2 regions of the Niveibacterium sp. COAC-50 genome follow, and region 2 is predicted to be linked to the other one. Evidence: predicted binding sites of a transcription regulator. Region 2 holds the regulator's gene; the other holds the start of a gene.
What was found. The regulator FNR, encoded in region 2, switches genes on or off when oxygen is low (the NO sensors DNR and NnrR bind a similar motif). The targets are predictions, from matches to a motif close to TTGANCTAGNTCAA.

Region 1: feoB (ferrous iron transport protein B) is a predicted target of FNR. The motif match lies at 9,258-9,271, and genes of this name have one in related genera.

The regions. Positions count from the first base shown of each region.
Region 1 covers NZ_JABCJM010000001.1:723,942-735,335, forward strand. Annotated here, with positions in the region: gene astB (N-succinylarginine dihydrolase) at 1-20, shown strand, start outside; gene HH302_RS03280 (succinylglutamate desuccinylase) at 22-990, shown strand; gene HH302_RS03285 (DUF3369 domain-containing protein) at 1,061-2,602, shown strand; gene HH302_RS03290 (ATP-dependent endonuclease) at 2,716-4,440, shown strand; gene HH302_RS03295 (diguanylate cyclase) at 4,519-6,234, shown strand; gene HH302_RS03300 (hypothetical protein) at 6,227-7,105, shown strand; gene HH302_RS03305 (MBL fold metallo-hydrolase) at 7,221-8,576, shown strand; gene HH302_RS03310 (oxidoreductase) at 8,573-9,247, opposite strand; gene feoB (ferrous iron transport protein B) at 9,377-11,380, shown strand; gene HH302_RS03320 (FeoA family protein) at 11,387-11,394, shown strand, end outside.
Region 2 covers NZ_JABCJM010000003.1:372,820-384,213, reverse strand. Annotated here, with positions in the region: gene ccoP (cytochrome-c oxidase, cbb3-type subunit III) at 1-576, shown strand, start outside; gene ccoG (cytochrome c oxidase accessory protein CcoG) at 692-2,152, shown strand; gene HH302_RS14935 (FixH family protein) at 2,149-2,661, shown strand; gene HH302_RS14930 (hypothetical protein) at 2,812-3,078, shown strand; gene HH302_RS14925 (universal stress protein) at 3,114-3,557, opposite strand; gene HH302_RS14920 (alpha/beta hydrolase) at 3,789-5,453, shown strand; gene HH302_RS14915 (SirB2 family protein) at 5,462-5,842, shown strand; gene fnr (fumarate/nitrate reduction transcriptional regulator Fnr) at 5,843-6,583, opposite strand; gene hemN (oxygen-independent coproporphyrinogen III oxidase) at 6,679-8,073, shown strand; gene HH302_RS14900 (sulfite exporter TauE/SafE family protein) at 8,135-8,842, shown strand; gene HH302_RS14895 (universal stress protein) at 8,856-9,281, shown strand; gene HH302_RS14890 (heavy-metal-associated domain-containing protein) at 9,287-9,493, shown strand; gene HH302_RS14885 (sodium-translocating pyrophosphatase) at 9,584-11,394, opposite strand, start outside.

The DNA of each region.
Region 1 (11,394 bases), on a different contig from region 2:
ACCCGTTCCAGCTTGCCTGACATGGACCTGCTTGCCGAGCTGCTCGCCAGCGACGACGCACAATTGCCCGCGCGCTTGCCGGGAGGGGCAACCGTAGAGCGCCTGGCGTCTGCTGTCTGGCAGGTGACGCCGGCGAACGCAGGGCCCGGCAGGCCGTTAATTGTGTCGGCCGGCATCCATGGGGACGAAACAGCGCCGGTCGAAGTGCTGTGCGGCATCGTGTCTGCACTGTGCGTCGGGGCGTTGGCGCCGCGGATACCGCTGCTGCTGGTGTTCGGCAACCTGCAGGCCTTGCGCGCCGCACGCCGCTATATCGATGATGATCTCAATCGGCTGTTTGGCGGTGCCACCGTATCGGCGTCGTGTGAGGCGCCGCGCGCCGCAGCGCTGATTGCGGCCATCGACAGGTTCTGTGCGCGGAACCCTGCGGCCTTGCACCTCGATCTGCATAGCGCGATCCGGGATTCGCGCTATGCCTGCTTTGCGATCGCCCCGCGCGAGAGCGAAGGTCCGCTCGGGCATGAACCGCGCACGCTGCTTGCAGCCTGTGGCATTGAAGCGGTATTGCTGACTGGGGTAAAGGCGCCGACCTTCAGCGCGCGCAGCGCCAGGGTGCATGGCTGTGAGGCCTACACCTTCGAGCTTGGCCGCGTGCGGCGCCTGGGCGGTGGCGTATCCGGCGAGTTCGCGGCCGTCGATCGTGCGTTGCGCGCACTGATCGCGGCCGACCCGTTGCCGCGTAGCGAAACCGCACCGCATGTGTTTCGTGTCAGCCGCGAGCTGATCAAACAGAGCGATGCCTTTCAGATGATGCTGCCGCCTGATGCGGCCAACTTCACCGGCTTTGCCGCGGGCGCATTGATAGCCGAAGACGGCTCTCAGCAATGGCACGCCGAACCCGGCGAGCTGATCGTGTTCCCCAACCCCGCCGTGAAACCCGGCCTGCGTGCCGGCCTCCTGATCATCGCTGACGCGACTTCAGACACCTGAATCTTTGCCGTAATAGGTAGGAGGTGCCGTTGCGTTTGCGCGCGGCACGGACCGACCGGAGCCCCCCGCAATGGAATTACTGTTCGCCGACGATGAGCCGCCGCTGCCTGGCAGCGATGTGCCTTCGCCATCGATACCGCCCTGGAAGATGCTGGTCGTTGATGACGACCCTGAGGTCATTGCGGTCACCCGGCTTGCGCTGACCGGTTTCGAGTTCCTTGGCCGGCGCGTGCAGATCCTGTCGGCACACAGCGGTGAGGCGGGGCGCGAGATTTTCGAGCGCGAACCGGATATCGCCGTCGCCCTGATCGACGTGGTGATGGAGACCGAAGACGCCGGCCTGCGGCTGGTGGAGTTCATTCGATCCGGTTGCGACAACCACACGACGCGCGTTTACCTGCGCACCGGCCAGCCGGGCCATGCGCCGGTGGATCGCGTGATCCGCGATTACGACATCGACGATTACAAGGAAAAGACCGAACTCACGGCACAGAAGCTGCGCACGCTGCTGTACTCCGGTCTGCGCGCCTATCGCGACATCACCGCACTCCAGCGCCAGCGCGATGGCATGCGGCGCGTGATTCTTGCGACGTCGGACATCCTGCGTACAGGCAGCCTGCGCGAATTTGCGTCTGCCGTGCTCGGCCAGCTGACCGAACTACTCGGCCTGCGGGATACCGCCATCTACTGCCTCGTCCTGCCGGCGCAGGCGGCAGGTGGCCGCTCGGCCCGCACGCTTGCGGCGAGTGGGTCTCTGGTGCAGTTCGCCGATCAGGGGGCGCTCGATTCGCTGCCCCCGGCGATTGCTGCGCGCTTCCAGGAAGCCTTGACCCGGAAGGAAAGCCTCCACGGCGACAAGGATTACGTGCTGTACCACCGCAGCTTCAGCGGGCAGGAGAACCTGCTCTACGTCGAGCTGACTCACCCGATCGCGTCGCATGAGCGCGAGTTGCTTGAGCTCTACGCGATCAACGTGTCGCTGACCTTCGAGAACCTGTCGGTGATGGAGGAGATGCAGGCCACGCAAGGCGAGGTGGTCGGCATGCTTGGCGACGCGGTTGAGCAGCTCGGTACCTCGTCCGCAGCGCATGTGCAGCGCGTTGCCCGTGTCAGCCAGGCGCTCGCGCGCGCAGCCGGCGTCGATGAGGCCACGGCACGATTGATCCTGCTTGCCGCGCCGCTGCACGATGTTGGCAAGGTGGCGGTGGCTGACAGCATTCTGTTGAAGGCCGGTGCGCTGGATCCGGACGAATGGGCGGCGATGAAGGCGCATACAGAACTCGGCGCCGAGTTGCTTGCCCGCTCGCGCCGCGAAGTCATGCAGATCGCGGCCACGATCGCACGCGGGCACCACGAGCACTGGGACGGCAGCGGCTACCCGTCTGGCCTTGCAGGCGATGCAATTCCGCTGGCTGCGCGTGTCGTGTCGCTGGCCGATGCCTTTGACTCGCTCGCAAGCGATCGCCCGTATCGCGCCCGCTGGTCCGACGAGCAGATCCGCACCTACTTGCAGGAACAGGCCGGCAAACGTTTCGACCCGCAGCTTGTGGCGCTGCTGCTGGGCGATTTTGCGCGTTATGTGGCTCTGCGCGCCGAGGTGCGGGAGGCCTGAGCGCCACTTGCCGCGCTGCTGGACGCGCACTGACGCGCGGTTCAGGATAGCGACGGGCGGCGCAGGGGCGCCTGCATCTGCAGCGTCGGCACAGCTGGCGTGGAGATCGGCACATGTGGCTCAGCGAGATCCGGATCGAGAACTTCCGCGTGATCGGGCGGGTGCGCATAGCCCTTAACGCAAGCACAGTCCTGATCGGCGAGAACGACGTCGGCAAGACGGCAATCCTTGATGCCCTTGCCGCGGTACTCGGGCCCTGGCCGGATGGCGCCCCGGTCTTCCGCGACAGCGACATTCACCAAACCCCTTCCCGCGAGGCGGCCCACCTGGCCGCGATCGCCATCGATCTGCAGTTTGCCGAGCGCGAACCCGGCGAGTGGGAGCCAGCCGCCTGCGCGCCACTGCGGGACGCGGCCGGCTGGGTGTCGCGCACCTGCCGCGGCTTTTCGCTGGGTTTGCGGGTTCACGCAGTGACACTGCGGCAACACTGGGTCGTGCGCTCGCCGCAAGGTGCCGAGCGGGCGGCGGATGCCGGATTGGTCAGTGCCGTGCGTCGCCTGTGTCCGCTGATCCAGGCCCGCAGCAGTCGCATGCTGGGGGTTGGGGCGGCGCTGGCGGCGCGCGCCAACGGATCGAACGAGCTGGACCGGCTTGCGCTGGCGGTCAGTCATTACTGGGCAGCGCTGGAGGCGGGCGCCTCGGCGGCGTCGGAACATGACCTCAACGCCGGCTATCAGGCAGCACGTCAGTTGCTGCTGCGCAGCGTGCCAGGCCTTGGCGTGGAGGAGGGGCCTTCGCGCGAACATCTGGCCGCGGTGATCGGGGATTTGCCCCCGGGCGAGGCGCCGATGCGTAGCGTGCCAGTGGCCGGTACCGCATCACGCAAGATTGCCATGCTGCTGATCGCGGCGGCGCTGGTGCGCGAGGGCGCCGGCACCTTCGCGCCGGATTCCCGCCCCTTGCTGGTGATCGAAGACCCGGAAGCCCATCTGCACCCGATGACGCTCGCTGCGCTATGGAGCCTGCTTGAACCGATCCGCCTGCAGAAAGTCGTGACGACCCAGTCGGGCGAGTTGCTTGCGGCGGCCCCGCTGGGCGCACAGCGGCGCCTTGTGCGACACGGAGGCGAGGTCGGTGCCTTCCAGGTCGACACCAGCCGCTTCAAGCCGGAAGAGCTGCGCAAGTTCGGCTACCACTTGCGGGTGCGCAACGGGGTGGCCAGTTTCGCGCGCTGCTGGTTGCTCGTCGAAGGCGAAACCGAGTTCTGGGTGTTATCGGAACTGGCGCGCTTCCTGGGCTACGACTTCGCGCAAGAGGGCATCGCCTGTGTCGAATTCGCGCAATGCGGCCTCGACCCGTTGATCAAGATGGCGCAGGCGCTTCGTATTCAGTGGCATGTGCTCGCTGATGGAGACCGCTCCGGGTTGGCCTACGGCGAAGCGGCGCGCCGCCACCTCGGCAGCGATCCGCTCGCCGAGCGGCTGACCTTGCTGCATGAGAAGGACATCGAGCACTGCTTCTGGAGCCACGGCTTTGACTCGGTTTACCGCCACGCGGCGGGCGCACCGCCGACTGCGTTCGGCACACCGCACAAGGTGATTGATCGCGCGATCGGCCGGCACTCCAAGCCGGGCCTCGCTTTCGCGATTCTCGCGGAAGTTGCGATCCGCGGCCCCGCCAGCATTCCGCCGCCACTTGCGGGTGTCATCGCCACCTGCGTGCGACTTGCTCGCGAATCGCCACGTCGCGCGCTGGTGGACGAGCGCCATGCAGAGCCGGCACGTCATCCGAACAAAGCCGGCAAGCGGCATCTTCATCACCGGGGCCCCGAAGCCTGAGGATCTTTTGCGCCAACAGGGGTGTGGACACCTTGCGCTCGCCTAGACTTTGGCGTTGGTCTATCCGGTGTCTCAGCAATGTCGTGCCTGTTCCGCCTGCTGTGCTTGGTGTGCTGGTTGTGCCCCATGATTGCCGATGCGGCAGGTTTGGCATTTCGCCTTGAACGTTTGCCGCCGGACCTGGCTGCGTCAGAAGCAACGATACGTGCCGGCAAGCTCGACGATCGCTTTGCCTTGGCCGATACCACCCTGTTGCGGGATCTCGATCGACCAACCTGGTTCCGCGTTGTGCCAATGCAGGATTGGCCGACCGACGCGTCGCCAGCGCTCGTTGTTCGACAGACGCGCTTCCAGGTGCTGACGGTCTTTCCTGGCGACGGTTCCGCCGCCACTAAGCTGGGGGCATTGCGAGCTGATTACCCCGCGCACCTGACGCGCGGTCTGATGATCTTTCCTCTCGTGGCTCCGCGCGTGGGTGTGCCGATCTACTTGCTGGCGGAGCCAGGCGGCGAGCCGACCCAGATGCGCCCGGTCCTTTCGATCGAGACGCGTGACGCAGCCGAGGCCGCATCGCTGACCCATGTGCGGCTGGCGATCGGCACCTTTGGTGCCTTGCTGACGCTTGCGCTGTGTGGTGTGTGTGTGTGGCTGATGCTGCGCGAATCCCTCTTCCTGCTGTTCTCGTCGGTGGTCGCATGTCAGGGCTTCTACGTTGCAATGGTCTTTGGCGAAGGTCTGTCGCTGCCTGGCATGGATGCATTGCTGCCGATTGGTGGCCGGCTCGTCAATCTGTTCGCAGGGCTCGGCGCGCTCTGCGCATCGATGTTCGCGCGCCGGATGGTGGATATCGGGCGCATCGCGCCAAGGCTTGATCGCAGCTTCGCCGCGCTGCAGTGGGCTTACGTCCTGTTGTTGATCGCCGTGCCACTGGTGCCACCTTCGGGCATGGTCGTGCTGGTGGCGCTGGGTAACCTGACGGTCATGGCAGGCACCGCGATGGTGTTGGCGGCGGGCTTCCTCGGCTGGCGTAGCGGCAGTCGTGCGGCGGCCTTCTTCCTGCTCGCGTGGATGATGATGCAGGGCTTCACCTTTGCCCGCACAGCAAGCTTCCTGCTGGGCACCGAGACGGGGCCGCTGCTGTACTACGGGTTCCCGCTCTCAATGGTGGTGGCTGGCGTGATGCTCGCGTTGGGGCTGGCCGACCGCGTTCGCGAGATGCGGCACGCCTTGCGTGAAGCGCAGCGACGAGCCCAGATCGACGCCCTGACCGGCGCATTGAACCGGCGTTCGATTCTCGAACGGCTTGACGCCGCCCGCATTGCGTTTCGCGAGACAGGCGAGCCCGTGTCGGTGCTGTTCATCGACCTGGACCATTTCAAGCGGATCAACGATACCCACGGGCACCTGGCCGGTGACGCATGCCTGCGCGAAGCGTGCAAACGCGTTGGCAGCGTGCTGCGTCGTACGGATGCCCTGGGGCGATACGGTGGCGAGGAGTTCCTCGTCGTGCTGCAAGGCGCTGCTGCACCCGTTGCGGGCACGATCGCCGAGCAGATCCGAGCTGCGGTGGCCGCTGAACCGGTCTGCGCGTGGCAGCAAACGATTGCGATGAGCTGCAGCGTCGGCGTTGCCAGCAGCAGCAGCGACGCATTGTCCGCCGAGGACCTGATTGCGCGGGCAGATGCGGCGCTCTATGCCGCAAAGCGCGACGGCCGCAATCGTGTCGCCTTGGCGCCGCTTTCCCCACTTGTTGCGCCACCAATGCTGGCTGCTGAAGGAGAGTCCCTTGCCTGACCCTATCGAACTATCTGCCGTTCGCCCCGGCGATGTGCTGCTTCACATGGGGCGCGGCGAAATCTCCAAACTGATCGCATGGGCGAGCGATTCAGGCTACAGCCACTCCGCATTGGTGTTTGACGTGCAGACGGTGGCTGAAGCGGTGTCGGTGGGGGTGCGCAAGACCGGGCTCGCCGACCGTGCAGTGGACAGCACGGATTTCTCCGTGATCGATGTGCTGCGCTTCGGTGGCCGCAATGCAAATTTGGACCCGGCGGCGCTGAGCGCCCTGCAGGCAAAGGTTGACGGTTTCATTGGCGCGCCGTACCCACTCGACGAGTTGTTCGAACTGGGCGTTGTGTGCGCGCTGCGCAGCAAGCTTGATTGGCCCGAGCCGGCGAAGTGGCTTCTGCGTGTCGCGCTGGACCATGTCATCCAAACGGATCCGGGGCGCATGGTGTGCAGCGAGTTCGTCTACCGCAGCTTTGCGGAAGCGGCCACGGTGCCTGCCGGGCGCCTGCGGCCGCAGATCGAGGTGGTCGACCAACCGCCTGTTCCGTTCCCGCATATCGACTGGCTCGCTTTGTTGAAGGAGTACGAAGAGGCGCGTCATCACTCGCCGAACCGGGCATTGCCACCGGCGCCCACGGCCGGCGAAGGGCGGGGGCTGCAGACGCGCACAATGGCGCCCGCCGCTGGGAAGCCGGATGCCGACGTTGCGGTGCAGGCCGAACGGATCCGCCACCTTCGGGCGCCGAGTGCAACGCGCGCGCTGACCAGCCGCGCGGCGATCGAGGATCCATGGCCCAATCCTGCGACGGTGACGCCGGGGGATTTGGCCAACAGCCCGAGTTTCGGCTGCGTGGGGCGATTGCTCCAGTCGGCTTGAGTCGTGCCTCTGGCGGGCGGACAATTCGGCATGCAGGCGCTCAGCGCTGAGGCTGGGGCGCGAGCCGGGGGGCAGTGCGATGGTCAGCGTACGGTTTTGCGGTGCAGTCGGTGAGGTGACTGGTTCGGGGTACTGGCTTGAGACCGAGCAGGCGCGGGTGCTGGTCGATTTCGGCATGTTCCAGGGCGGACGTGACATCGAAGGCCGCAACCGCGTGATCGAGCCGGTGGAACCCAAGCGACTGGTCGCGGGCGTGCTGACGCATGCCCATGTCGACCACTCCGGCCGCCTGCCATTGCTCGCTGCGCATGGTTCGCGGGCGCCGCTCTACGGCACGCCGGCCACGCTCGAACTGGCTGAGGTGCTGCTGCTTGACTCGGCCAAGATCGCCGAGGAAGACACCAGTCGCGCCAACCGCAAGCTGCGGCGTGCCGGGCGGCGTGAGCAAAGCCCGCTCTACACGGTGGACGACGTCGAGAGCCTGGTCCGCCGATTCGTTGCGCTGCCGTACGGCGAACAGCGGGAAATCGCGCCGGGCGTGGCGATCCGCTTCTTCGACGCCGGTCACATCCTTGGCTCATCCAGCGTTGAGATGCAGATCGCGCGGGAAGGCAAGCCGCCGCTGACGGTGGTGTTCTCCGGCGATCTTGGCACGCGCGATGCGCCGATTTTGCGTGACCCCGAAACGCCGCCGCGAGCCGATGTCGTGTTCCTCGAATCCACCTACGGCGACCGCAGCCGGCCGCCGCGTGCCGATACGCTGGCGAGCTTCCACGCGCTATTGCGCCGGGCCGTGGCCGAGCACCGGCGCATGATCGTGCCGGCCTTCGCGGTAGGGCGCACCCAGGTACTGCTGTACGAGCTGGCGCACGCGTTCCGTGATGGCATCGTGCCGGCGTTCCCGGTGTTCCTCGACAGCCCGATGGCTGCGCGTGCCGGCGCGATCTACGCCCGCCACGGCGAACTGCATGATCTGGAGGCCAAACGGCTCGGACGTCGAGGCCAGCTGCCGGACACGCTGCGGGTCGTTGATTCGTCGGCCGAATCGCGCTTGCTGAATGTCAGCGGCGAGTTCTGCATGATCATGAGCGCGGCGGGCATGTGCGAAGGGGGCCGCGTGCTGCACCACCTGCGCCATAACCTGTGGCGCGAGGATGTCCTCGTGATCCTGCCCGGCTACATGGCGCCCGGCACCCTCGGCCGACAACTCGCTGAAGGCGCGCGCGAGGTCGAGATCTTCGGCGAGACGATCGCGGTGCGTGCTGAAGTGGTACAGCTCGAAGGCTTCTCTGCCCACGCTGACCGCGAAGGCCTGCTCGACTGGCTGGCCCCGTTGGCCGCCGGGCATCCGCGCGTGGTGCTGACGCACGGAGAGGACCCGGCGCGCGCAGGCTTGGCTGCGGCCGTCCATGCGCGCTATGGCATCACTGCGGAGACGCCGGTGGCCGGCGCGGTGTTGACGCTGGACTAGGCTTCACCCAGACGCGCGATCTCTTCCGATTCCACCGCGCCCGGCGCCGGCCCCTCGCCGAGCGCGCAGCGCAGCATTGCGCGCGCCACAGCCACGGTGCTGATGGGGCGATAGCGCCGTAGCGGCCCCAGCATCAAAGGCGCGACGGCGCGACCGAATACCAGCGCCACTCGTTCACCCGGGCGGGATTCGGCGCGATCGCCATCAAGCAGGGACGGCCGCATGCACCACAACGCAGGCAGGCGAAGGTTCGCGAGATCGCGCTCCGTCTCGCCCTTGGTTCGGTTGTAGAACACTTTGGACGCCGCATCGGCGCCAAGCGCCGATATCAGCAGGAAGCGCTGCGCCCCCACTTTTTTTGCGAGCTGGCCGAGTGCGAGCGGATAGTCGTGATCGACGGCGCGAAAGGCCGCCTGCGAGCCGGCTACGCGGATCGTTGTACCGAGACAACAGAAAACGTCGTCGGCCTGCAGGTCTGGCGTATCCGCCGGCAGGGCAGAAAAATCGACGATCTGCTCGTGCAACTTCGCATGCTGCAAGCCGGTGGGGCGCCGCACCAGCGCGACCACGCGGCCATATTCGGGCGATGCGAGCAGCATTGCGAGCAGCTCGCGGCCAACCAGGCCCGTCGCTCCGGCGATCAGTGCAGTACGTGTTTGTGGTGTTGGCATCGGCAAGTGCTTGATACAAAACAATCCTGCAGTTGGGTGCAGGCGATATATAATTGATAACGATTCGCGTTGGCGTTCTTCTCCGAAACGCCGCCACGGCTGATCCACCCGATTCTGCAGGTAGCGTACATGACACATTGCACCAACGACACGGCCACGCTGGACCGTCAGGCCGCCTCGGCGGCAGACGGCGCCACACCAGGGGTCTTCGCCCTTGTTGGCAACCCGAACGTCGGCAAGTCGGTGGTGTTCCACCGGTTGACCGGCACTTATGTGAACGTGTCGAACTACCCGGGGACGACGGTCGATGTGTCACGCGCTTCGGCCCGCTTCGAACGTGGCGCCGAAGTGCTGGATACGCCCGGGGTCCTGGCCCTGCCGGCCCGCTCGGACGACGAGCACGCGACGATGCGCGCGTTGCTGCACGAAAACCTGCGCGCGCTGGTGCAGGTGGGTGACGCGAAGAACCTGCGCCGCACGCTGGCGCTGTCGCTCGTTTTTGCCGACCTGGGCTTGCCCTGGGTGCTGGCGCTCAACATGGCGGACGAGGCGCGGGCGCGCGGCGTTGGCGTCGATCTGCAAGGCCTCTCGAAAGCGATCGGCGCGCCGGTGATTGAAACGGTTGCCACCAGCGGCGAAGGCCTGCAGCGCCTGCCGGAAGCGCTCAAACATGCGTATGCCAGCCAAGGGCCGGCGCATCGCTTCCGCTACCCGGATGCGGTCGAAACGGTCGTGATGCAGGCGGCGGACTGGATCACCGCCCGGCTACCGAAGACCCCGCTGGCGCCACGTGGGCTCGCGGTGCTGTTCCTTGGCCGTGATGCCGAAGTCGAACGCTGGCTCGCCGCACATCTGGGGGCCGAGGCGCAACAGTTGATCGCTTTGCGCGAGGCCGCCGAATCGGCCAGTCCCGAACCCCTGTCCACCGCTTTGGCGCAGGCTCGCGCGGCGGAGGCTGATCGCCTTGCTGGCGCTTATCTGCGGAAGGAAGTGCCGAAAGCCAAGCTGCTCTCGACGCGGCTCGGGCGGCTTGCGGTGCATCGCATCTGGGGCTTGCCGATTCTGTTGCTGGTGCTGTTCGCGGTGTATGAATTCGTGGGCGTGTTCGGCGCGAGCTTCCTGGTCGGTCTGACCGAGAAGAATCTGTTCGGTGAAATCCTGAACCCGGCGATGGAAGGTTTCGTTCGGGCGCATGTGCCGTGGCAATGGGTTGCCGACCTGATGGTCGGGCAGTACGGGCTGTGGACCATGGGCATGACTTACGCGCTCGCCTTGATCCTGCCGATCGTCACAACCTTCTTCCTGGCCTTCGGGGTGCTGGAAGATTCGGGTTACTTCTCGCGCCTGTCGGTGCTGGCGAACCGCGCGTTCTCGCTAATCGGCCTGAATGGCCGTGCAGTGCTGCCGATGGTGCTGGGGCTTGGCTGCGTGACGATGGCGACGCTTACGACGCGCATCCTGCACACCAAACGCGAACGCGTGATCTCCACTTTCTTGCTCGCACTGGCGATTCCGTGCTCGGCACAACTGGGCGTGGTGATGGGCATGCTGTCCGGCATTTCCTTCTCGGCCACGCTGATCTGGCTCAGCTCGGTCGTGCTGATTCTGCTGACCTCCGGCTGGCTCGCGGCGAAGCTGATCCCGGGCCGCCGCATTCCGCTGGTCACCGAGATGCCGCCGATGCGCTTGCCGGTGATCGGCAACGTCATGAAGAAGACCGCGGGCCGCCTGAAGTGGTATCTGGTTGAAGTGATCCCGCTCTTCCTGTTCGGCACGCTGCTGATGTTCGTGCTGGATCGCGTGGGCGCGCTGCCGTGGATCATCGAGAAGGGCGAGCCGCTGGTGACCGGCTGGCTCGGTTTGCCGAAGGAGGCGAGCGCGGCGTTCGTGATGGGCTTCCTGCGGCGCGACTTCGGCGCCACCGGCCTGTTCGCGCTTGGCCACCAGTTGTCGCCGCTGCAGACGGTGGTCGGCATGATCACGATCACCCTCTTCGTACCGTGCATTGCCAGCGTGATGATCGTCATCAAGGAGCAGGGCGGCAAGATCGCCGCTGCGATGCTGGGCCTGATTATGCCGACAGCCTTCCTGGTCGGCGGCATCTTCAACATGATCCTGAAGCACTTCTGGTAAGCCGCGATGAGCCC
Region 2 (11,394 bases):
AAGTTTTCGCGTTTTGCGCAGATGGACGTGAAAGCGATTGCGGCTGATCCTGAAGCTCGCGAAATGGGTAAGCGCCTCTTCCTGACGTACTGCCAGCAGTGCCACGGTTCGGACGCAAAAGGTGCCAAGGGCTTCCCGAACCTGACCGATACCGATTGGCTCTACGGTGGCGAGCCGGACAAGATCGTCGAGACGGTAACCGGCGGGCGTCAAGCCGCCATGCCTGTCTGGGCTTCCTTGGGCGCGGACAACATCAAGGATGTCGCGAACTATGTGCGTTCGCTGTCTGGCCTGGCGAATGACTCGATCCGCGCGCAGCGTGGCAAGGACGTGTTCGCGCAGAACTGCGTGGCGTGTCACGGCGCCGATGGCAAGGGCAATCAGGCGATGGGTGCTCCGAATCTGACCGATAAGGTCTGGCTCTATGGCTCGTCGGAAGCGACGATCATCGAGACAGTCACAAAGGGGCGGAATGGTCGGATGCCGTCGTTCAACGAACTCTTGGGCGAAAAGAAGATCAAACTGCTCGCCGCTTACGTGTATGGGCTAAGCCATTCGGAGTCGGGCAAGCAGTAACGCCTAGATCTATCGGTGCCGCTAAGTGCGGCGCCGTCCAGAGCAAGCCAAGATCACCCGAGCCCGTGCTCGGGTGTCTTTTTTCTGCATCACTAGTTTTGTGGGCTGAGGGGCCATGAACGATCCTGTGCAGCGTCCTGCAGACGGACACACGCCAAAACCCAAGGTCAAACCCAAGACCATCCCGATTCGTCCGATCGAGTCCCAAGAGGAGGATCTCTACGAGGTCCGCAAGAAGGTCTATCCCCGAGCCGTGACTGGGGTATTTGCGACCTGGCGCTGGATTCTGGTGTGGGTGACCCAGTTGGTGTTCTACGGTGGATGCTGGCTGGAGTGGAACGGCAGGCAAGCAATCCTGTTCGATCTCACTCATCGCAAGTTCTACATCTTTGGTCTTGTTTTCTCGCCTCAGGATGTTTTCTACCTCGCGATCCTTCTGATCATCTGCGCCTACGCATTGTTTTTGTTCACGGCGATTGCGGGGCGTTTGTGGTGTGGCTTTGCTTGCCCGCAGACGGTCTACACCCAGATGTTCCTCTGGATTGAGCAGAAGATCGAAGGTAATCGGAACCAGCAGATCAAGCTGGACGCGGAGCCTTGGGGGGTGAGCAAGACGGCCAAGAAGACGGCCAAGTACTTCGTTTGGGGGGCCCTCGCGCTTTGGACCGGGATCAGTTTCGTCGGCTACTTCACGCCGATCAAAGAGCTGATTCCCGCCTTCGTGCGCGGGCTTCTTGGCGGCTGGGAGATGTTCTGGATCGCCTTCTACGGTGGCTTCACCTACCTCATGGCGGGGGTCATGCGCGAGCAGGTATGCAAGTACATGTGCCCGTACGCGCGTTTCCAGGGAGTCATGTTCGACCCCGATACGCTTGTCATCACCTACGACCAAGAGCGCGGCGATCCGCGCGGTTCGCGCCGTAAGGCCACCGACTACAAAGCGCAGGGCTTGGGTGACTGCGTCGATTGCGGTATCTGCGTGCAGGTCTGCCCGACCGGCATCGATATCCGGGACGGCTTGCAGTACGAGTGCATCGGATGCGCGGCATGTATCGACGCCTGCGACCAGGTGATGGACAAGATGAACTATCCGCGCGGCCTGATCCGTTACTCGACCGAGAACGCAGTCCGGAAACACTGGGGGCGCAAAGAGATCATTGCTCACGTGATGAGACCGCGGACGTTAATCTACAGCGCCGTGCTCTGCTGCATCTGTATTGCGTTGGTGTGGGGCATTGCATCGCGGCAACCAGTTCGGATGGACATCATCCGCGACCGTTCGGTGATGGCGCGCGAGGTCGAAGATGGCCTTATCGAGAATGCCTACACGCTTCAGCTGATGAACGTGGCCGAGAGCACGCGGACGGCTGAGATTTCGGTCACCGGAATGGAGGGTATCCGCGTGCTTGGCGATACGAGAGTGGCGATGGACCCCGCCGCAACGAAATCCGTGACGGTTCAGGTGCGCGTACCGCCGGAGGTTGCGCCGAAGGGGGCGCACAAAATCTACTTTGAGCTGCGTACGACGGACAACGAAGTTGTGCTGCGCGAAAAATCTACCTTTTTGATGCCATGAACTCGACAACACGCTCTGCAAGTCCCGCCCGCCCATGGTATCGGGAGCCTTGGCCCTGGATCCTGATGGGCCTGCCCGGCACCGTCGTGGTGGCAGGCTTCATCACCTTCTACCTCGCGGCTCACAACACGGACGGCCTGGTCGTTGACGACTATTACAAGGAGGGCCTCGCGATCAACCGGACCCTCCGGCGGCAGGAGGCCGCGCGAAAGCTCGGGCTTTCGGGGGCGCTTGCTGTCGAAGGCGGGGGCGTGTCACTTGTCTTGAAGGCAAACGACGCTTACGTCTTGCCGAACCAGCTTCGACTTCGTGTCGCTCATCCGACGATTGCGGGGCAGGATCAAGTGGTCAGCCTTGTTCGCGCGGAGGGAGTCTTCCGTGGCGTGATGCATCCGCTTGAAGCAGGGCACTGGCAATTTCTTGTCGAAGATGAGGCCCAGACGTGGCGGATCGCTGTGAGCGCGAAGATGCCCGCCGCTGCGCCGCTGACTTTGGTTCCTGGCGCTTGACAAGCGAAACTGACTGGCGGCGATAATGGGTCGCTCGTAGTCCTGACTGCGAGCACGGCGCCGCCCCGTATCGACAACGATGGGACGGATCTGTAGCGGAAAGTCGGTCGGCGCGCTGTCGTTCAGTGCGTGCGACGTAGGAGGCGGACGATGCAGAAACTGGTTCTCGTACTTTGGCCGTCGTTCTGGGTTGCGGTGGTGGCGGAGGCCCTGTTCTTCACTGTCATCAACCCGGCAGAGTTCTACTTGTTCGGTGCGCAGGTCGACTTCTCGCCCATCGCGACGTATTCGATTGGCTTTGTAGGCTTCTGGGCGATCTGTGCGGCGTCGAGTTTCGCGACTTTGTTCTACATGCGTACGCCGCAGGAAATCAACCACCTGCCGCCGCGACCGCACCATAGCGCGCATCTTCATTGAGCGATGCGCCGTGTGGCGGCGCATCGCTTGGTCGTTCAGCGGTAGACCAGCACTGGCACCGTCGTGTGGGTGAGCACCTTTTGGGTTTCGCTGCCAAGCAGGAAGCCTGCGACGCCCTTGCGGCCATGCGACGCCATGAAGATCAAGTCGCAGCCATGCGTTTTTGCCGCATCGATGATCGCTTCGTAGGGTAGGTCGCTTACCGACGTGTCGCAGTTCGCGACGACGCCGGCCTTCTCGGCCTCTGCGCGTGCAAGCGCCAGTATCCGTTCGGCCTCTTTCTTCGTTGCGTCGACAAACTGATCCGGCGTCACCGGGACCAGTAGGGCCCCTTCGCCGTACAGGGGTATCGGGTACTCCTGCTGCGCAAAGAAGAACGTGATGCGCGCCCCGGCTTCTTTGGCGAACTCGATCGCCCGGGTAACGGTGCTGCTGGACAATTCCGACCCGTCCGTTGGAACAAGAATGTGTTTGAACATCTTCTGACCTCCGGCGATATACGGCAATTTGATCTTAGGCGGCAACCAAGCGGTGGCGTTGACACCGGTCAATCGCGTGCTGCACTGCAATGACCGTCGCCCAAGCGCTGAGTAACATGAATCTGGGTGGTTCGGATGGGAGGTACCATGGAAACCGTCGAAAACGTAGCTGTCGGTGGTGAGGCGCGATCCACCGAGCATAAGCTGTCGCTTGGTGTGGTTCGGCAACAGATGGCTGCAAGCGTAGACCCCTTGGGCATCGTTGCGCCAGTGATGCACGCGCAAATCGCTTGGTGCTTGCATCCGCTGGAGTTTGCCGAGCGCTGGGGCCGCTTCTCGGCTGACGCTTGGGCGCTGGCGTGCAACGGTCTTGCGCGAGCGGTTGGGGCACATGTCCCGGATGTTGTGCGACCTCAAGCCGATGACACCCGGTTTGCCGACCCGGTGTGGTCTCAAAGTCCGTCCTGGGCTGCCTTGAAGCAGTGGTACTTGCTGTCAACGCGGCATGCGCAGGACATGCTCTACGCGACGCCCGGGCTATCGGGGACCGAGCGCCGCCGCGCGGCGTTCTGGTGGCGGCAATGGCTCAATGCCGTGGCGCCGACAAATTACTTGGCACTCAACCCGGTCGCGCAACGTGCGGCGGTCGCCAGCCAGGGGCAAACGCTTCGGTCCGGCTGGCAGAATTTCCTCGATGACCTGCGTGCCGGGGATATCCGAATGGCTGACCCCGCCGATTTCAAGGTTGGGAAGAACCTTGCGACGACGCCGGGCGAAGTCGTTGCCCGCACCCGCCTGGTGGAGGTCATCCACTACACCCCGACGGCGGATACGGTTCGACAAACCCCGATCGTGATCGTGACGCCATGGATCAACAAGTTCTACATCCTTGATCTGACGTCGAAGAAGAGTCTGGTGCGGCATTTGCGCGATGCGGGCTTCGATGTGTACATCACTTCGTGGAAGAACCCCGATGCAGCGCTCCGCGACGTTCGTTTCGATGATTACCTGCAGGAGGGGGTGGATGCGATAGTTCAGGTCGCTCGCCAACTATCCGGGGCGGACAAAGTACATGCGGTCGGGTACTGCATCGGCGGTACGGCCTTGTCGATGTACATGGCATGGGCGAATCGCCACTACACGCCGGATGAGATGCCGGTTGCACACTGGACGCTATTTACGACATTGGTGGACTTCGCCAAGCCGGGCGACGTGGAGGTCTTCATCGATGAAGGGAGCGTCCGCTACCTGACGCGGGCCATGGAGCAGCGCGGTTACCTCGACGGCCGCGACATGGCTACATCGTTCCGCTTGCTGCGCTCGAACCCGTTGATCTGGCAATACGTGGTTCAGGGCTACCTGATGGGCGAAAAGCCGCCGTCGTTCGACGTGCTCTACTGGAACATGGATACCACGCGCATGCCCTATGCCATGCATGCGTGGTACTTGCGAGAGCTCTACCTCAAGAATCGCCTGATTGAGGCCGATGCGCTGACCGTCGCTGGCGAGTCGCTCGATCTTGGGCGGATCACCCAACCGCTGTATGCCGTTGCGGCCGAAGACGATCATATTGCCCCGTGGCGGCAAGCATTTCGGGTGGCCAATTTCGTGCGTGGAGACAAGCGCTTCGTGCTGTCGTCCAGCGGGCATATCCTCGGGATCGTCAACCCACCCGTACAGCCGCCGAAACGCGAATACTGGATCGGCACGGCTCACCGGACCGACAGCGCGCATGGTTGGCGTGAGCGCGCCGACCACCACGCCGGAAGTTGGTGGGACGATTGGTTCAGGTGGCTGGACGAGCGTTGCGGTGAGCGTGTCGCACCGCCACCCGTGTGCAACGAAGCCTTTCCTCCGCTTGCCGCTGCTCCTGGTGACTACGTCATGGAACGCTAACGAGGCCGATGGATTACCTGCTGCTCAAACATCTTCACGTCAGTTTCGTGGTGCTCTCGGCAACAGGATTCATCGCCAGAGGTATCGGCGTCCTGATTGATGCGCCTTGGGTGCGCCAGCGTTGGGCGAGGGTGGTTCCGCATATCGTCGATACCGGATTGCTCGCCTCGGCCGTCGCCTTGGCCTGGACCCTTCGCGTAGCGCCGTTTCGTGACGACTGGTTGACCGCGAAGGTGCTTGGCTTGCTTGGCTACATCGTTCTGGGGTCTTACGCGCTCAAGCGCGGGCGCACACGCCAAGCAAAAGCGGCCACATTTGTGGCCGCTTTGTTGGTGCTGGCTTACATCGTGTCGGTCGCGCTGACAAAACGACCGACGCCGTGGTGGTAACTACACGTTCGCGCGGCCAATCAGTCGGCGCAGTCCATCCGCATCCAGAATCTGGATGTGCTTCTGGTGGACGCTGATCAAGCCGTCATCCTGGAATTTGGAGAACGCCCGGCTCACTGTCTCCAGTTTCAGACCGAGGTAAGAGCCTATCTCCTCGCGCGTCATGCGAAGGTGGAACTCCGAAGCGGAGTACCCACGAAGGCGCATGCGTTGCGATAGGTTGATCAGGAATGCAGCCAGACGTTCTTCTGCGCGCATCGACCCGAGCAGCATCATGATGCCTTGCTCGCGGACGATCTCGCGGCTCATGAACTTGTGGAACTGGCGCTGCAGGGGTTCGATGCGGCGCGAGAGTTCTTCGAGCCGTTCGAACGGAATCATGCAGACGTCTGAATCCTCAAGTGCAACCGCATTGCAGACATGCCGATCCGTCGAGATGCCGTCGAGTCCGAGGATCTCTCCGGCCATCTGGAAACCGGTGACCTGATCCCGGCCGTCTTCGGTCAGGATGTCGGTCTTGAAGAAACCGGTGCGAATCGCATAGATTGCTTCGAAAGGCTCCCCAGCACGGTATAAATGCTGCTGCCGCTTGACCTTCTTGCGTGCAGTGATGAGGCCGTCGATCCTTTCAAGATCGACGTCGTCAAGACCAACGGGAAGGCAAAGCTCCTTGAGGTTGCATTGGGTGCACGCGGTGCGAAGATTGACGGCCGTCAGCGGAATCGTGGCGGGTTTTTCCAAGGCGGGTGCTCCAAGTGGGCTAGTTGATGGCAATCAAACGGCTCCGACCGAGTTCATGACACCTTCCGGCATCCACAGAGAGAAAAAAATAAACAATGAATCAGAATGAGCAGACGCCGGTCTTCGACCGCGATCTCATCCAGCGTTTCGACGTTTCCGGCCCGCGCTACACGTCGTATCCGACCGCGGACAGGTTTCACGAGGGCTTTGGACGCAGCGACTACGCAAGACATCTAGGTCTGCGCGCGCAGGGCGGCCTCAAAAAACCCCTCTCATTATATTTCCACATTCCATTCTGCGATACGGTTTGCTTCTACTGCGCGTGCAACAAGATTGTCACGAAGGACCGTAGCAGGGCGGAGCGCTACCTGCGCTATCTTGACAAAGAAATGGGTTTGGTCGCCGGACAGCTCGCCGGCTCGCACGATGTTTCACAAATGCACTGGGGCGGCGGCACACCGACCTTCCTGTCGGACAGCGAGATCCGCGAATTGTTTCGTTCGATCCGCCGGCATTTCAACCTGACGCCCGGTGGCGAGTACTCGATCGAGGTAGACCCGCGCCGCGTTTCCGCTGAAACCGTTGCGCTGCTTGGGGCCGAGGGCTTCAACCGGATGAGCGTCGGTGTTCAGGATTTTGACCCGATCGTCCAGAAAGCCGTCAACCGCATCCAGTCTGTTGAGGAAACCGCGGCGGTCATCGCGGCCGCGCGCGCGAATGGTTTCCGTTCGGTCAGTATCGATCTGATCTACGGATTGCCGTTCCAGAGCGTCGAGCGCGTCAGCCAGACGCTGGATCGCGTGCTGGAGATCGCCCCGGACCGTCTTGCACTCTACAACTATGCCCACCTGCCGACGCGCTTCATGCCGCAACGGCGGATCAATGCGGGCGACTTGCCGAGTGCGGACCAGAAACTCGAGATCCTGGGCATGGCGATTTCGAAGCTGACTGACGCGGGCTACGTGTTCATCGGCATGGACCACTTCGCGCGGCCGGACGACGAGATGGCCGTGGCTCAGCGCAACGGGCGTTTGTATCGCAACTTCCAGGGCTATTCAACGCACTCGGACTGCGATCTGTTGGGCTTCGGCGTTTCCTCCATTGGCAAGGTAGGCCCGGCCTACGCACAGAGTGCGAAGACGCTTGAGGCCTACTACGAGATGCTCGATCGTGACGAGCTCCCTGTCGTCCGTGGCTACGAGATGACGTTCGACGATCAGCTTCGTTACGCGGTTATTCAGAGTCTGATGTGCCACTTCTCGCTGGATTACGCGGCGTTTGAGCAGGCCTGGGGCATCACGTTCTCCGAGTATTTTGCCGACGAGATCGAAGCGCTGCGGGCCCATGAGCGTGATGGCCTGTGCATCGTTGGCAAGAAGGGGGTCGAGGTAACGACGCCGGGTCGCATGCTGGCGCGCGTATTGGCCATGGCGTTTGACGCGCATTTGCGCGGTGATCGCGAAGTCGTCCGCTACTCCAAGGTGATTTGAGCCTCGGCCGGCCGCTACACTTGCGGATTGCCCTGAATGGGCTGCACCGGGATGTTGTGTGATGCCTGAAGCGGGATACCTTGCCGCGACGCTGATCGGTCTGCTGGGTGGAACCCACTGCGTGGGCATGTGCGGAGGGCTGGTTGCTGCGCTTACCGTCAATGCGCCTGGGCAGTCGCGACGCATTTGGCCGATCCATTTGGCCTACAACCTGGGCCGCATCACCAGCTATACCCTCGCCGGTGCGCTGCTGGGCGCGATCGGTTCGACTGGTTTCCTGCTGAATCGCCTGCTGCCCATCCAGATTACGTTCTACGTGCTGGCGAACCTTTTGCTGGTGCTGTTAGGGCTTTACCTGGCGGGCGTCACCGCGCCCCTCGCACCCATCGAGCGGCTCGGCGGCCGCTTGTGGGCAAGGTTACGGCCGTATGGGGCGCGATTCATCCCCGCCCGGACGCCACTCAACGCCTATCCGCTCGGGCTGGTTTGGGGATTCGTCCCTTGCGGCCTCGTCTACAGCATCCTTGCGACGGCTTTGGTGTCAGGCTCCGCCGCGCGCGGTGCGGTGCTGATGTTGTCATTCGGTTTGGGGACCTTGCCCAACCTGATGCTCGCTGGCCTGTTTGCCGCCCGCTTGCGGAGCTGGCTGCAACGGACGTGGCTCCGGTTCGGCGCCGGGCTTGTCGTGCTTGGCTTTGGGGTGTTTGGGCTCGCCAACGCTGCCACGCTGGGTGGCAAGTTGTGGCAAGGCGTCATCTGCCACGTATAAGAAAGGGATCGCGATGAAAATCCTGCTCGCTACTGACGGTTCTGCGGCTTCGCTTGCCGCGGTGGATGCGCTGCTGCGCGCTGTAAAGTTCTTCGCCGCGCCGCCCGCGATCGTTCTGGTAACGGTACACAACCCGGTACCGATGACCTTCGCCACGCGCCATGTCGAAACCAGCGCCTTGGATCGCTACTACAGCGACGAGGGGCGGATCGCGATGGCGCCGGCCGCGAGCCGCCTGCGCGCGGCGGGGTTGGCCTTTGATGAGCAGGTGTTGATCGGACACCCTGCCGAAACGATTGTGGCGTTCGCTGTCGATCGCGGTTGCGACTGGATCTGGCTGGGCGCACGCGGGCACAGCGTGCTTGAGAGGGTGTTGATTGGCTCGGTGGCGGCCCGCGTGGTGCAACTGGCGCATTGCCCGGTGATGGTGGCGAGGTGAGTGTTATGGATACGGCGAAGATTTCGGTGGGTGGCATGAGCTGCCAGGGGTGCGTTCGTTCGGTGGAACGCGTGTTGAATGCGCACGATGGCGTGAGCGAAGCGAAGGTGTCGCTAGAGTTGAAGGAGGCGAGCGTGTGCTTTGATCCGCAGCGCGTCTCGATTGAAACCCTCAAGGCCGCGATCCGCGACGCGGGGTTTGAAGCCGACTGAACGTTTTGGCTGACGTGGCTGCCGATATGGTTCGGGGCCGCAAATGAAAACGGCCGCGTAAGCGGCCGTTTTGTTGTGTTTCGCTTGCGGTTAGAGCAGCGGAACGATCAACAGTGCAACGATGTTGATGATCTTGATCAGCGGGTTGACCGCCGGGCCCGCGGTGTCCTTGTAAGGGTCGCCCACGGTGTCGCCGGTTACAGCGGCTTTGTGCGCTTCCGAGCCCTTGCCGCCGAAGTGACCGTCCTCGATGTACTTCTTCGCGTTGTCCCATGCGCCGCCACCGGTACACATGGAGATGGCAACAAAGAGGCCCGTCACGATCGTGCCCATCAGCAGGCCGCCCAGTGCAGCCGGCCCAAGCAGCAGACCAACGAGAATCGGCACCACCACCGGCAGCAACGACGGGATGATCATTTCCTTGATCGCGGCGCTGGTCAGCATGTCCACGGCGCGGCCGTATTCCGGCTTTCCGGTGCCTTCCATGATGCCTTTGATCTCGCGGAACTGACGGCGAACTTCTTCAACCACGGAGCCGGCTGCGCGGCCGACCGCTTCCATTGCCATGGCCCCAAACAGGTAGGGAATCAGGCCGCCGATGAAGAGGCCGATGATGACCATGTGGTTGGAGAGATCGAAGCTGACATGCAGCCCCTTGGTCTCGAGCGCGTGGGTGTAATCGGCGAACAGCACCAGTGCGGCCAAGCCAGCCGAACCGATCGCGTAACCCTTGGTCACGGCCTTGGTGGTGTTGCCAACGGCATCCAGCGGATCGGTGATGTCGCGAACGCTGTCAGGCAGTTCTGCCATTTCGGCGATACCACCAGCGTTGTCGGTGATCGGGCCATAGGCGTCGAGCGCCACGACGATGCCTGCCATGCTGAGCATCGATGTCGCCGCAACGGCGATGCCAAACAGGCCCGCGAGCCAGTAGGCAACGAAGATCGCGACGCACACGAAGAGCACCGGCCAAGCGGTGGACTTCATCGATACACCGAGGCCCGCGATGATGTTGGTGCCGTGGCCGGTGGTCGATGCCTGGGCGATGTGCTGCACGGGCTTGTAGTCGGTGCCGGTGTAGTACTCGGTGATCCAGACCATCGCGGCCGTCAGCACGAGGCCGACCACGCAGGCGCCGAACAGCGACAACGCAGTGATCGTGGCGCCGCCAACCAGTTGAACCGGTTGCGGGAACAGCGCTGTAGTCACGAAGTAGAACGCGATCAGCGACAGCACGCCGGCCACGGCGAGGCCGCGGTAGAGCGCGGGCATCACGTTCTTCATGCCGGGGCTGGCCTTGACGAAGCTGCAACCGATGATCGACGCGATGATCGATACGCCGCCCAGCAGCAGCGGGTAGATCACGGCATTGAGCGGGGCGCCCGCAACCATCAGTGCGCCAAGCGCCATCGTTGCGATCAGCGTCACCGCATAGGTTTCGAACAGGTCGGCAGCCATGCCCGCGCAGTCGCCAACGTTGTCGCCAACGTTGTCGGCAATCACGGCCGGGTTGCGCGGGTCATCTTCCGGGATGCCGGCTTCGACCTTACCCACCAGGTCGGCGCCAACGTCTGCACCCTTCGTGAAGATGCCGCCGCCCAGACGGGCGAAGATCGAAATCAGCGAGGAACCGAAAGCGAAGCCGAGCAGCGGCTTCAGCGTGGCCGAATCGGCCACCGTTGCGCCCTTGCTGACGTAGAGGAAGAACAGGCCGACACCCAGCAGCCCAAGACCGACCACCAGCATGCCGGTGATCGCGCCGCCGCGGAAGGCAACGTTGAGCGCCGGGCCAATGCCCTTGGTGGCTGCCTGTGCGGTGCGCACGTTGGCGCGGACCGACACGTTCATGCCGATGAAGCCGCAAGCACCGGAAAGGATGGCGCCGACGACAAAGCCGCCTG